4 regions of the Paenibacillus sp. GCM10027628 genome follow, and region 2 is predicted to be linked to each of the others. Evidence: riboswitches for the same ligand, from Rfam matches in the RefSeq annotation. Region 2 holds a riboswitch; each other region holds the start of a gene.

Region 1 (3,714 bases), on a different contig from region 2:
TGACGAAGCAAATCCGTCATGATCTTCTTTGACATGGAAGACGGATTCTGCGCATCCACCTTGGGCAGCAGAATATGAGCGACCATCACCGCATCCGCGCCCTGCTTGAAAGATTCCGCGAAGGGCACCAATTCCAATTTACGCAGTCTGGCCAGATCGTTCTGAACAATCGGAAGCTGGGCGTGCGAATCCACTGACGTATCCCCATGTCCGGGAAAATGTTTCACAACAGGCAGCACCTGCTGCGCCTGAATCCCCTTCATTGTCTGAACCCCCATGGAGCTCACAATAGCCGCATTCGCGCCGAAGGAACGATCGCCAATCACCGGGTTCTTCGGGTTGCTGTTCACATCAAGCACGGGAGCAAAATCGACATTCAGACCATAATCATTCAATTCTTGCCCGAGCAGGCTGCCGACGCCATAGGCAAAGTCTTTGCTATTCGTCTTGCCGATCACTTGGTTGGCGGGCGTCTTGACAATTTCATCGGGAAGCCTCGTCACCTTGCCTCCTTCTTCATCTGCACCTAGCCAGAGCGGCAGCTTGTTCCCCGCATTCGCTCCCTTTAACGCATTCACCAGCTCCACAAGCTGACTCGTCGCCTTCACATTGGTTTTATATAAAATGAGACCGCCGACGTGGTAGTTCTCAATAAGCTCACGCGAATGCTGGCTCATCGCATACCCATCGATTCCTGCAAAAATTAACTGACCGATTTTCTCTTCGATCGTCATTTGCTGCAGCTTCGTTGGAACGATACTTGGCGATGGTGCAGGCGAAGCAGTCACTGTAGGTGCAGGTGTTGGCGTCAGCGATGGCTGTATGGACGTCAAATTACCTCCGGAACGATGGAGGCATCCCGTTAAAAGAACCATCATCGCGCCGCATAGGATGCTCCAGGTTAAGTACCTGTTAATGAACGGACGCATGTCTTCACCTTCTTCATTAAAGTTTGGATGCCAAGTCTTCTTGCTCTAAACGTTCTGCGCATTCACTAAGTTGCAAGCAGCAATTTGCCTAACCGCTCCTGAGCTATCTCCATGTAAAAAGGCGGTAGGATGTATGCCAGCACCACAATGAGTATGGACATTTCCGTGTCACCTCCTTCCTGTTTTTCGTTTGGACAACCTGCATCAGGAGTTCAGCTCTAGCATTGACGCTTTCGTGACTGGAAATACTTTTCATTCCTAATGACATATGACGATTTGGTATGCTATGATAGTTCACAAGAATAAAGCGTTTACATTTGGAAAAAGGCAGCCCCGTACGAAAGTCGGGTACGCAAAGCCACGGGTCTAAAGCGCATGTCCAATACATTCGCTACGATAGCCGGGTTACCCTAATCGGACGAGCCAAGCCGCCTGCTTAGGGCGGCTTTTTTTGGAGATTAGGCAAATGCTCGCAGCTCATTTTTCATGCAAGACGGGCTCTCCATGTAATCACCGGACTTGGCTTCGAAGATTTTCGTCACCTTAGGGAAATTACCTTGAAATCGGTTCTACATTCCTATCACGAAAAGAGGTCTGTCTATGAGAAATCCTGTACCGAGGCCATTCGCAGATGATCGACCGCTTCACAAGCATGCTGATGCGCAATATTCGCTGCCCTTGATTGCCGCATTGGAGCAAATCGCAAACTGCAAGTACTGTACAAGCATTGCCGAGCCTGCTTTGAGAACGCCAATCCAATGCATCAAATATGCAGGATCCCAAATCCCCATTTCCGTCAACTTTGCTACCTGCCATACTTGCGGGGAATATAAGCTGGACTAGGAGAATGACATGAAAACAGCCGCTAGGCTGTTTTTTTCTATGTATCGCTGCCCTCCCTTGCCCCATATGGCAATTGATTCTTTTACCTATCTATGGCAAGATAAGCGAAGAACTATTTATAGAGATTTTTGAGCTTTGGTCCATTTGCTCATATGCTCATCGTCTCTCCTACCTTGACTGAATGAACAGGAGTTACTTACTTATGTCCAAACCGTTTTTTCGATTGCTGACCGAGCTGTCATCACGCAAGTGGGTGTCGCAGTTGACAGGAGCTTTCGCCAAATCCAAGGCCAGCCGTCTTTTTATTCCGCGCTTTGCCCAAACCTATGGCATCCGGATTGAGGATGCTGAGAAGCATATCAAGGACTATATGTCCTTGAACGATTTTTTCACACGTAGATTAAAACCCGGTTTACGTCCGATTCATGAGGATGCGACTCGCGTCGTTAGTCCCGTTGACGCCATGATTACAGGCATTGGAGACATTAAGGACGGGTTGATTCTGAATGTCAAAGGCCAGGACTATACGATCGATGAATTGCTGAATCGTTCGCCGCGTACGGTCAACTATAAGAACGGTTTTTACTTCGTTCTGTATTTGAGCCCTACCGATTACCACCGCATTCACTCTCCGATCACAGGCGACATCCTTGAGAAAGAACACGTGCCGGGTAAAGTGTATCCCGTAAACGAGTTCGGTCTGCGACATATGCGCAGAGTTCTGAGCCGCAACGAAAGGCTGATTACGTTCATGCAGCACGGTACCGGCGAGGTTGCTGTGGTGAAAGTCGGGGCGCTCAATGTCAGCAGCATTCAATATGTGGAGCCGCTGCCGAATCATCTGGAACGCGGACAAGAACTGGCTTATTTTGAGTTTGGTTCGACTGTCGTCCTGCTGTTTGAAGATGAAATGTTTGAATCGCGCAAAGATTTGCAACTAGGCTCTAAAGTCAAAATGGGAGAAGAACTCGGCAGTTTCATAGAGAAATAACAGACCGGGCTCCCGGAGGGAGAGTTCCATGGCTACAACAACAACGACGTCTCCAAAACCAAGCTCGCATGGCTTGCAGGGAACCGGAGATATCAAACCTACTGTGTACCGCATCCTTTTTGCCATTAGTCTCGTACATTTGCTTAATGATTCTATCCAATCCGTTATTCCCGCGATTTTTCCCATTTTAAAAAGCGAAATGGGTCTAAGTTACACCCAAGTGGGGTGGGTACAATTCGCGATCAATTTTACCGCTTCCATTATGCAGCCGGTCGTTGGGCTTTACACCGACCGCAAACCGTCCCCTTACATGCTGCCGATCGGGATGGCATCCACGTTAATCGGGATGCTGCTTCTCGCCTTTGCGCCATCGTACTGGGTTGTCCTGTTGTCGGTATGTTTCGTGGGGCTGGGCTCGGCGGCTTTCCATCCCGAAGGTTCGCGCGTGTCCCACATGGCCGCTGGCGGACGCAAGGGGCTTGCCCAATCGATCTTCCAGGTCGGCGGTAACGCCGGACAATCGCTCGCTCCAATCATGACCAAATGGATCTTCATTCCTCTAGGTCTATTCGGCTCCATTTGGTTCACGGGTGTAGCCGCAGTAGCCATCGCGGTTCAGCTGTATATCGCTCGCTGGTATAAAACCGTGCTGCAAACGGCCCCTATCAAGGCCAAAGCAGTCGTGCAGCGTGCCGTCAATCCGCAGCGGCGCAAGCAAGTGCTCTTCGCCATTTGCATGCTCATCTTCCTCGTCTTCGTCCGCTCTTGGTACGGAGCCGCGATGAGCGGGTACTTCGCCTTCTTCCTGCACGATAAATACGGCTTGTCCATTGACCGTGCGCAAGATTTCATCTTCCTGTTTCTGGCTGCTGGCGCGGTAGGAACATTTTTTGGCGGGCCGCTGGCCGACCGTTTTGGCCGAAGAAATGTGATCTTCTTTTCCATGCTCGG
Region 2 (3,714 bases):
TTTCTTCCGTACTTTGTGGCCATTATCGTCGGTCGGTTCAAATGGTCGAAAGCGTTCCGGAGTTTGGAACCTTACATCGGTTTGAAATATGTGCTTCCCCTGATAGTAACGGGCTTGCTGTTAAACTTTTCGGCAGACGTGTTTACGGATTATAAACAACCCCTAACCAAGTATCCGGTCGAAGAGATGAACTACATTCTACAAAAGAATAATTCCGGCGGCAGGCCAAAAGTACTATCCGATTACGGCACTTCCGGATATGTGATGTTCAGGGGCGGGGACGTTCTCGCAGATGGCCGATTTGATCCGTTTATTCTGGAAGCAACTAAAGGCGTTCACGAGTGGACAGCGTTCGAACGTTCCGTAAATGGCTTTCGGTCCGGATATTTAATGGATGTCATTCAGTCGGACCGGCCTGACTTTCTGATTCTCCAGACTCCGGATTCGAAAAAAAACGTCCATTCCTTATCGGCAGTTGAGCTTGATGAAGTGAAACAGCAATTAGGCAAGCCTGATTTTACAGGAAGCTTCGGCCAGGTATGGGATTTATGGAGATTTTATAAATGAAAGCTCTCCAAACCATTTTTTTGCTTTTTGTCGTAAGCCGCTTGATCATGTTCGGTTTCTTGTCGATCGGCCAACCCGATCAGATTCATTATGCCGATAACCAGCTGCAAGTGGATAATCCTGTTTTAGACCGCTTTATACTCTACGATTCCTATAATTATGCGCAGATCGCTACGGAAGGATATACAGAGGACCGATTAACCGCCTTTTTTCCGCTTTTTCCACTTATTGTCCGAGGATTTACCGCTGTTACCGGGATGGATGTTTATTGGGCCGGCTTTGTTCTATCCAACTTCTTTTTTGTATGCTCCTTGTGGCTGCTGTATCAACTTATGACAAAGAAAGGGCTTAGTGAGAGAGTAAAGATTCTGACACTCTCTGTGCTCGTTTGCTTTCCATCCTCTTATTTTTTCAGTGCCTTCTATACGGAAAGTTTCTTTCTGTTTCTGGCATTGCTCGCTTTCCGATTCTGGGGAAATAAAAAAAGAGAAGCCGCCTACTTCATCGGAGGACTGGCCGCCCTCACCAGAATCGTTGGAGTATGGATTCCTCTGGCTTTTTTTGCGGAAAGATGGATCAGACGGAAATTGGACGTTAAGGACTTTATCTGGGCGGCCTTGAGCAGTTTGATGTTTGCCGTCTATCCGGTTTATCTTTGGCTGACTAAAGGAGAGCCTTTGTTGTTTTTAAAAGTAATGGCTCCTGATTACGGACGTTATTCAGCTATTCCCTTTTCTCCTATTTATCAGGATATTGTAACTTCAATTCAAACAGGCAGGATTGAACCTATTATCATATTTCATATGCTATTGTTTTTGATCTTTATCAGCTATATGATTTCAACAATTCGGCAGCATAACGTTGTACCTTGGTCCGAGGTTATTTACACGTTCGGTTTAGTGCTGATGCCGCTATCTTCGACTTTGAACCGGGCAGTTCAGATCTCATCCCATGGATTTATGCGATATTTTTTAGCCATCTTCCCCCTTTTTATTTTCCTTGGGAAACATGTAGACCAAGTTTTGATACGCGCAGATAAGAATTCTGGTCATGCTCAATTCATCGTTTGGAAATCGGTTATCTATTTTGCTCTGTTCATTTGGGTATCCGTCTCTCTTTATGTTTGGTTAGTTTTGCGGTTTAAAGGGTTTGTTGCGTAATACGAAATGAATTTCTATTTCAAGCCCCTACTCTTGACCTACTCCGCTAGATGTATTACGACATATTTTTACACGGACACAACCGTAAATACCTAGGAAACAGGCAGTGCAAAATGATTAATTTGCGCTATCCCAAACTTGTGGCCGATTCTGTAGAATCGTAGTATATGAAGTTAACTTTTGTCTAAAATCGTCAATGAAGCCAATGGAACGAACAACGGCAAACCCGTTCGAAAGTCGGGGACGCAAAGCCACGGGTCTACACCATCTCGATCAAGCGATGGTACGATAGCCGGGTTGCTCAAAGCCAGTTGGCTTTTTGCTGTTCCAGGATGGCGAAAGGAGGTCCTTATGCGCGCTGGTGAACTTCTGGTCATGAATGGTCTGATAACGGAAGAGCAGCTCGGGCAAGCGCTCAAGGCACAGGCCCATACAACGAAAAAAATCGGGGAAATTTTAATCGAGCACGGGTTCATTAACGAACGGCAGCTGGTTGAAGTGTTGGAGTTTCAGTTGGGTATACCGGCCGTGAATTTAACGGATATCCACTACGATCTGGATGCCGTTAAGCTTGTCGATGAATCGATTGCTCGAAAGTACGGTCTGATCCCCATCGAGTGTAAAAACGGAAAACTTAAAATCGCCATGGCTGACCCGCTAAATGAAGGGGCGATTCAAGAAATTCAAATCCAAACCGGAATGATCGTTCAGCCATTTCTAGCTGCCCGCACTGAGGTAGAGGAAGGGATTATCCGGCAATACGGGCTGGCGGAAACGGTTCAAGTGCTGACCGTAATCCTAGGTTCAGCGATGGAGCAGAAGGCTGGCAGCATTCACCTCGATCCGCAGGAACAGGGGCTCATTGTGAAGTACCGGATCGGGGCCGAGCTGAAGACGCAGAGGACCATTCCTTCCGCCATGCGGGAGGCGCTGATCAACCGGATTAAGTACCAAGCCGGGTTAGATCCCGCCCAGCGTAGGCTGCCGCAGGAAGGCCATTTGGAAAGCAACATCCGCGGTGTTGCCGTGGAATGCCGCGTTTCCACTATGCCGACTATAAATGGTGAAAGTATTGTCATCCGGATCATGGACCCCTCGGCGAAACGGTTGAAGTTGACGGATCTTGCCCTCAGGGAAGACCATGCACAGCAGTTCGAACGTGTGCTTCGTCGTCCGGGCGGCGGGCTTGTCCTTATATCCGGGCCGTGCGGTAGCGGGAAAACGACTACGTTGTATGCGGCGTTGCATCATCTGATTAGGGAAGAACAGCGGATTGTGACTATAGAAGATCCCATGGAGCGTAGAATCTTGGGCACGACGCAGGTGGAGGTCAACGAACGGATCGGATTGACATTTGCCTCCGCATTACGGTCGGTGCTGCAGCAGGACCCGAATATCTTAATGATCGGAGACATCCGGGACGCGGAAACGGCCGAGATCGCTGTGCGTGCGGCGCTGTGCGGACGATTGGTGCTCGGGGCCGTACATGGCAGCCATGCGCTTCAAACGATCGACCGGCTGCGGGGCTGGGGCATTGACACGTACCGGTTGGCGTCATCTTTATCCTGCATCGTTTCCCAACGATTGGTACCGCGGATTTGCCACCAATGCCGCCAATCCGTAGCGGCTACCGATGAGGAAATTCGGCTATTTGAAGCCCATAGCTTGCTTGAAGATAATGACTCGAAGCAGTCCAAGGGGAATTTCCGTATGTTCGCGAAGGCGAAAATCGATGGGAAAATAACGGTGACCCGGGGTGCCGGATGCCGGTTATGCGACCAAACAGGGTTACAAGATTTTATTGCCATTCATGAGGTATTGGAAGTGAACGAGCCCCTGCGTCAGTTACTGCTCCAAACCCCATCGATGTCCGAGCTGGAACAGCATTTGGAAAAAACCGGCTTTAAACCGATGCTTTATGATGGTTTGTGCAAAGCGCGAGAAGGGTTGACCATTGCTGAAGACATTGTTAAAGCAGTGAACGGAA
Region 3 (3,714 bases), on a different contig from region 2:
ATTCGAAGTGGTCTACCCCCATTAACGCTGTGGAAGCAAAGCTGGACGTCCAGATGTCATGGTGGGCGATGAATGGATTGGGCGAACATGGCCGGGAATGGAGCCTTGAGGAGAAATTCCGTCACATCGCGGAAGCGGGTTTTGACGGAATTAACGGCTTCGTTCCCCCGCCTGAGGAAGCGGCGGCGTGGCGGCGGATGCTGGATCATTACGGCTTGTCGTTTAGTGTGAATGCCTACCCGCGAACCGCGCAAGACCTGCAACAATTTATCGAAAACGTAAAAAATTACGGACCTGTCTCCTTCATTAACGCCCAGGTGTTAACGCCATTTCTGACCGATCAACCGGCGGAAGCGCTGCTTCTTGAGCTGCTCAGCGTATCCCAACATGCAGGAATCCCGGTGTTCATCGAGACACATCGGGGTACGATCACCCAAGATCTGCTGCGAACCGTTCAATATATCAACCGGTTGGACGATCTGCGGCTGACGATTGATTTCTCCCATTATGTCGTCGCTGGCGAGATGCATACCGTTAGACCGGAAGCCGAGAACTTACTGCAAACCCTGCTCACCCGCACGGCCAGTATTCATGCAAGAGTGTCCAATGGCGAGCAAGTTCAGGTGAACGTCGGAGAAAGAGGGGAACATCCGATGATGCCCCACTTTGAACACTGGTGGCAAAGCGGCATGCGTAACTGGCGGAGTGCCGCCAAACCGGGTGACGTGTTCTCTTTTGTATGCGAGTTAGGCCCTGCACCTTATGCGATCACAACGGATGAATATGCGAACCGGCAGCATGAATGCAGCGACCGATGGTCGCAATCGCTGCTTTTCGCAGATCGCGCCCGAGCGTTATGGAGGGAAATCATCATATAGCGCCTACTTAGATCAAGAGCCCTTTCTCATCGTAGAAGGGGCTCTTTGAGTTGTCTTTTTTAGTGGAAATTACAAAGATTGGATATACTACCATTTAGGATTTAGTACAAGCCTGGATAAGAATAGGAGAGATGTGCTTGTTTATGGGTTATGGTTGGATTGCTGGACTATTTTTATTACTTCAGCCGAATCACTTGCAAGATGATCTATGCATCGACCGGAACGGACAATGCATCAAGAATGTGAACCGCACGGATTATTCGCTTCCATTTATCGATGTGCCTCTGGTTGACGAGGAGAAATTAGACGTGCTAGTCAAGGACGTCGAAAAAAAGATATTCCGGGCGCCCGTAAACGCCACCATTAATGAAAGTGGAGCCATCGTGAAGGAAGTTTCAGGTGCAAAACTGAATCGTCAAGCCTTCCGAAAGGAGTTCTACGATACTTTTTATAATCAACAATCCAAGAAAATGACAGCTCCTGTGTCAGCCATCTATCCCAAAGTGGACAGTGAGTTGCTTGCAACAATACGCGTACAGTCGATCGGATATTACGTCACTTACTTTAATTCGAATAACAATAATCGCTATCATAATATGAAGCTGGCTGCGAATGCGATTAACAATGTCGTGATTTATCCCGGGGAAACATTCTCCTTTAATCGTGTGGTAGGCGTTCGAACACCGGCAAAAGGCTATAAACTAGCCAAAGTCATTGTCAGAGGCGAATTTTCCGAAGGCATAGGCGGCGGAATTTGTCAGATTTCGTCGACTCTTTTCAACGCGGTAGACCGTGCCGGTCTGAAAATCGTGGAACGATATTCGCATAGCAGGTCCGTACCGTACGTTCCACCTGGGCGGGATGCTACCGTGAATTGGGGCGGACCGGATTTCAGCTTCACCAACAATTACAATCAACCTATTTTGATTAGGGCTCAAGCCTCACCGGGCAGGGTGTACATTACGATCTCCTCCTCCGATGTCGTAAATTTCAAGCCGCGGCATGTACCCAGCGCCTCTGAAGCGCTGCCTGAGGAGATTCAAGCCGGTACGGACGTGGGAGTTCCGGTTCCTTAACGATCACGCATATAAGGACAAAACCCCTTCTATTATCCATGTGGAAGGGGTTTCATTCGTCTTTTGTTAAAAAAGTCATATCATGACTGCATTAAAACTTAACAAACAATATTGGAAAAATGTGTTGTTTTATTCATACGACTGTACTATACTCTATTCTTGTGTATGAAATTGTAAAGTTTTGTATGTCGATTACTGTCGTTGAAAAATATTCACTGACAAGTTAATAATGGCAAACCTATTGAAAAATGGGGACGCAAAGCTAGAGGGACTACATCCTACAAGGATATGTCAGCCAGTTGCACTTCAGCAATTGGCGAAATATGGGCTAACATCCATGTTCGCCTTTTTGTGATGTTTACATACGACGAACTCAATCGATAGGAGAGAAAAATATGAGAGAGAAGAGACTGACGAATGTACAGCAATTGTTTCCCAGTGAGGATGGAAATCAACAAACGCGTCAAATGTTTTTACAGCTCATTGAACAAATCGTTAGGGGCGTAGATGAGCTCAAAAACCCGGATGGCGTGAATCTCAAGGGTCATAAAAATCGAAGTGGAAATTTTTACAATGACCTCATTCGAAATAGTGCGATTCCAAACGGCAGCGTTCCATTAGAGGATGTCAATTCCGAGTTATTGAAATTGCTGCATGATCATCCTTATCATTCTAAATATTTTCTAACGAATATTTTGCCGATGGCAAGCATCCCTGGGATTATGGGCATGATTGCAGCTTTTATGGTGAATGGCAATAATTTATGGGATGTGTATGGCCCCGCTGGAGCCGAAGCGGAAGTAAGGGTTATCAGCATGATGTCCAAATTAATCGGGTACGATTCGCTGAAAAGCGGCGGTTATACGACTTGGGGCGGACAAGGAGCCGTATTCTCCGGTCTGCGGATTGCGATTGCCAAATTTGTTCCGGACGCGTTGCAAAAAGGCGTTCCCAACAATTTGTACGCTTTTTGTTCCGATGCCGCGCATTATAGTTTATATAAATCTATGGAAGCTTCAGGCATAGGCAGTGATAGATTGATAAGGGTCCGTACGCATGCAGACAGTTCCATGGATGTGGACGATCTGCGCAACAAAATGAAAGAAGTTATTGCAAACGGCGGAATTCCGATTTATATCGTTGCTACTACCGGAACGACAGACGCAATGGGTATTGACGATGTAGGGCAAATTTACGCTATGGCCGAGCAGGTAGCCGCTCATCATGGCTTATCCAGACCTCATATTCATGCAGATTCTGCTTTAGGCGGTTTTTTCGCTTTCTTTAACGACTATGACTTCACTGCAAATCCACTTGAGTTTAAGTCGGATGTTGTTCAAGCGCTAAAGTCCATCCAACGCAAGATGATACATTTGAAACTGGCCGATTCCCTTTGCTTCGATTTCCAAAAGTTAGGTCAAACTCCTTATGTGACAAGCTTATTTCTGCTTAAGGATGCCGCCGATTTAACGCTCGTCGATTTGCATCCGGATGAAACGCCTTATGTCGGACACCGCGGATATGGGCAATACCATACCGGATATACGTTGGAGTGTTCGCGCATGGCGAGTTCTATTAGTATTTATGGTGCTTTGCTTGCCTTCGGCATTCAAGGGTATCAGCGATTGCTGGCGCAATTCGTTGAGGTTAATCTCGCTTTCAGGGAAGCGTTGAAATGGGAAATCCCACAAGCCGAAATCGTCAATGGTGACAACCCTGGCATCATCACTTTATTTCGTATATATCCGGAGGGCAGTCCT
Region 4 (3,714 bases), on a different contig from region 2:
ACGAGGTAGGAGCCTTCTTGCTCGGAGAAAGTAACGGACTCTACGTTAGGAGCGTCAACCACGTTATCGATAATCGCCAATTTAGCGTTAGGGTTTTGCGTTGCTACTGTTTTCAACGAGTCACCCATCAAGAAACCGATACCCCAAGTCAAGTTGTATCCGTCTTTAACGAATTTGTTCAAGTTCGGCGTGTAGTCCGCATCGCTTTTGCTTTCGAGGTTTTTCACATTAACGCCCGTTTGTTTCTCAAGGGCTTTCAAACCTTCCCAAGCGCTTTGGTTAAAGGATTTATCGTTTACACCACCGATATCCGTAACCATACCGATTTTGAAATCTTTGCCGCTGTTATTGCTAGGAGCTGTCGATGCTGCAGCAGTTGCTGCCGCGGTAGCTCCTGGAGTTGCTGATGCTGCAGGCTTAGTTTCGTCTTTCTTCGCGCAACCTGTGAGCGCCATTGCCGTAACCGTTACAGCCATAAGAGCTGTAGAAAGCACTTTCTTCATTGTTTTTACCCCCATCATATTAATTTTACCTTTACCATGGAGTTCCACATTGTAGTATGACCACGATAAACGAAATTATGTAAGACCTTGCATGTACAATTGTAACATTAAAAGGCCTAGGAGAAAAGTAGGTTCCCCTAGGAATATCATAATTCGTGACGTCATACAAGCCGGCATATTTCGTTTGTCATTCTCAACAATATAGGTTCCAAGCACCAAGTATTTATTATACTACCTGTGGTCAATAAAATCTACGTGGCCACTTGGACGACATTTTCTTTCATTAGCTTTAGGAACTCCGTAGGATGTAAAGGTCCGCCGAACAGTTCCCCTTGTACTTCCGTGCACTGCAAATGCTGCAAATGCTCCAATTGCGCTTTCGTTTCAACACCTTTGGCGATCAGATTCAGCCCCAAACGATGGGCCATTCGAATAATGGCCGCAGCTAACGCCTGATTCTCGTCATCGTCGGGAAGATCCCTCACCAACGCGCTATCGAGCTTCACGCTGTCCATCGGCATTCCCTCCATACCGGAACGCGTAAACAATCCGATGCACAAATCGTCCATTGCAACGCGGACTCCCAGTGCTTTTAATTGCCTTAGCTTCTCCCCCGCCTCTTGAACGCTGGAAGTAGAAATACTTTCTGTCAGATCGATTTCAACACGTTTTGGGTCCATACCCGTTTCTTTCAAAATGGCATCCAGCTTATCGATAAGAAACGGATCTTCGAATTGAACAGAAGTGATGCCGACTGTCAATCGGAGCGGCGGATAGCCGGAATCCTGCCAGCTTCTCACCTGCATGCAGGCGTTGCGCAGCATCCAATGGCCTATAGGGATCATAAGGCCGGTTTCGTCAGCGATCTTTCTCCAATTCAGACCGTATACAGATTGAGGCCCCCCCTTGCTCCAAGAAAGTACGGCCTCCACGCCTTTTAGTTCTCTTGTTGCCAATTCATATTGAGGCTGATACCGCAATTCAAAATGTTCATGCTGCAGCGATAACCGCAGCTCTTTTTCCAAATATGCTTTGCCTGCCAGCATTGCATCGATATCTGAGGCGTAGAATTGGAAGTGATTGTGCCCCCGCTCCTTTGCCGCGTACATCGCTTCATCCGCCCGTTCCATGAGCTGCTCCGGCGTATCGCCGTCCATCGGATATAAGGCAATCCCCATACTCGCTGTCACCGATACAGGCGTACCCTCGAGAATAAAAGGCTCCTCCAACTCCGCTTGAATGCGGGCCGCTACAACTCTAACATCTTCGGGCTTCGCCATATATTCCAGCAAAATGGTGAATTCGTCCCCGCCTTGCCGAAACACCGTGTCAGCTCCCCGTAAGCAGCTTACCAAGCGCTGGCCCGCCTGCCGGATCAATTGATCGCCGCAAGCATGACCCAGAGTATCGTTCACGCCTTTGAAGCGGTCCATATCCAGGAACATCACCGCCACCAGCTGCTCGCGACGCTTTGCTTGCAGCAGTGCGCGTTCCAGACGATCCTGGAACAGCCGACGGTTCGGCAAGCCGGTCAAGGCGTCATGGTAGGCCATATGTGTCATTTCATTCATTTGCTCTTCAACCTGCTGCTTTGTTTTCAATAACAAACGCACGCGAAAAGCAATGAGCAAGCAAATGACGACTTGAACCGTTAGCGCGATCAGCACACGAGGTTGAAATGAAAATGAAGCGGCTGCAAGCAGATTAACCGTCAACAAACAGACGCTAAATAAGCCGATATATGCCCAAACATATACTTTCATATGCTGCGCCCATTTTGAAGACTTTATGCCCTTCATGCTTGGATCCTCCTAAATTTAGTAAAACTTTCTCGTAAGCATTGGCTGCGTTTTCAACAAGCCAAAATAAAAAGCTATTCCGAAGCGGAATAGCCGTTAGGTGTACTAGCTGCATAGGTAGAATTGTGACCTCTCGGCAGCCCAGCCATCATAGTTGCAAAGCAACGTTAGATCTGAGGCTTTGCGCCCTTATCTTTCGACAAGTTTGCCTTTTGAGAAATATGGATATGGAAATTTTTGTAGCTCATTTACTATAGCATATTCATAGGTGGTTGGCTAATAGATTCTAGTTTAAATCAACAAATTAAATAGCTTCGGATCCTTATTAATTTCGATGTAACCATAATCTTTTCGAGAGAGACGTTCGATCAGCCCGTCGTAGTCGTCCTTGTTTTTGAGCTCGATTCCGACCAGTGCCGGAGCGTCGTCCCGGTTATTTTTCTTCGTGTACTCGAATCGGGTGATATCGTCGGTCGGCCCCAACACTTCCTCGAGAAATTCACGCAAAGCCCCTGCCCGCTGAGGGAAATTGAGGATAAAATAGTGCTTCAACCCTTCATAGATAAGCGATCTCTCTTTGATCACCTGCATCCGCTCGATATCGTTGTTGCCGCCGCTAATGATGCAGACCACATTCTTGCCGCGTATTTGCTCCCGATAGGCATCCAGCGCCGCAACCGGCAAAGCGCCTGCAGGCTCGATGACGATGGCATTGTTGTTATACAGTTCAAGAATCGTGGTGCACTCCTTGCCGGAAGGAATGACTACAATATCCTCAAGCGCGTCTTTGCAAATGTCAAAAGTGAGCTGGCCCACTTGCTTCACAGCCGCACCGTCGACGAACTTGTCGATCGTGGACAATGTTACAACATGTCCCTGGCGAAGCGATTCGGACATGCTGTCGGCCCCCTCGGGCTCAGCGCCAACGATTCGCGTTTGCGGGGAAACGCTCTTTACAAACGTAGATACACCCGCTACCAGACCGCCGCCGCCAATCGTCGCGAAGATATAGTCCGGGCTCTCGGGCATTTGATTCATAATCTCAAGCCCTACGGTGCCTTGGCCGGCAATCGTGCGAACATCGTCAAACGGATGAATGAACACTTTGTTTTCCTTTTCGCAATAAGCTTTGGCTTGCGCCGAGGAGTCGTCGAACGTATCACCTGTCAGGATCACCTCGACAAACGAGCCTCCGAACAGCTTCACCTGGGATATTTTTTGACGGGGCGTCGTGGTCGGCATAAAAATTTTGCCCTCGATACCGAGCTGCTTACAGGAGTAAGCCACACCCTGCGCGTGATTCCCCGCGCTTGCGCAAACAACGCCCGCCTCGCGCTCTTCCGGAGATAAGCTTTGAATCACATTGTAAGCTCCGCGAATTTTAAAAGACCGTACGACCTGCATATCTTCAC

What was found. Region 2 has a riboswitch for cyclic di-GMP ahead of ACFQZT_RS22440 (GspE/PulE family protein). Riboswitches for the same ligand answer to the same signal wherever they lie in the genome.
Region 1: it holds a riboswitch for cyclic di-GMP, as region 2 does, so the genes downstream of both, ACFQZT_RS09050 (hypothetical protein) here and ACFQZT_RS22440 (GspE/PulE family protein) in region 2, are expected to answer to the same signal.
Region 3: it holds a riboswitch for cyclic di-GMP, as region 2 does, so the genes downstream of both, ACFQZT_RS32115 (pyridoxal phosphate-dependent decarboxylase family protein) here and ACFQZT_RS22440 (GspE/PulE family protein) in region 2, are expected to answer to the same signal.
Region 4: it holds a riboswitch for cyclic di-GMP, as region 2 does, so the genes downstream of both, ACFQZT_RS08135 (putative bifunctional diguanylate cyclase/phosphodiesterase) here and ACFQZT_RS22440 (GspE/PulE family protein) in region 2, are expected to answer to the same signal.

Annotation. Positions count from the first base shown of each region.
Region 1 covers NZ_JBHTHA010000005.1:199,429-203,142, forward strand. The annotation lists gene nagZ (beta-N-acetylhexosaminidase) at 1-929, opposite strand, end outside; cyclic di-GMP riboswitch class I at 1,246-1,342, shown strand; gene ACFQZT_RS09050 (hypothetical protein) at 1,530-1,772, shown strand; gene asd (archaetidylserine decarboxylase) at 1,975-2,763, shown strand; gene ACFQZT_RS09060 (MFS transporter) at 2,792-3,714, shown strand, end outside.
Region 2 covers NZ_JBHTHA010000035.1:12,499-16,212, reverse strand. The annotation lists gene ACFQZT_RS22450 (hypothetical protein) at 1-567, shown strand, start outside; gene ACFQZT_RS22445 (hypothetical protein) at 564-1,727, shown strand; cyclic di-GMP riboswitch class I at 1,937-2,032, shown strand; gene ACFQZT_RS22440 (GspE/PulE family protein) at 2,079-3,714, shown strand, end outside.
Region 3 covers NZ_JBHTHA010000052.1:168,955-172,668, reverse strand. The annotation lists gene ACFQZT_RS32125 (sugar phosphate isomerase/epimerase family protein) at 1-878, shown strand, start outside; gene ACFQZT_RS32130 (phytanoyl-CoA dioxygenase family protein) at 1-25, shown strand, start outside; gene ACFQZT_RS32120 (VanW family protein) at 1,022-1,954, shown strand; cyclic di-GMP riboswitch class I at 2,176-2,261, shown strand; gene ACFQZT_RS32115 (pyridoxal phosphate-dependent decarboxylase family protein) at 2,350-3,714, shown strand, end outside.
Region 4 covers NZ_JBHTHA010000004.1:74,591-78,304, forward strand. The annotation lists gene ACFQZT_RS08130 (BMP family lipoprotein) at 1-503, opposite strand, end outside; gene ACFQZT_RS08135 (putative bifunctional diguanylate cyclase/phosphodiesterase) at 755-2,302, opposite strand; cyclic di-GMP riboswitch class I at 2,435-2,522, opposite strand; gene ilvA (threonine ammonia-lyase IlvA) at 2,594-3,714, opposite strand, start outside.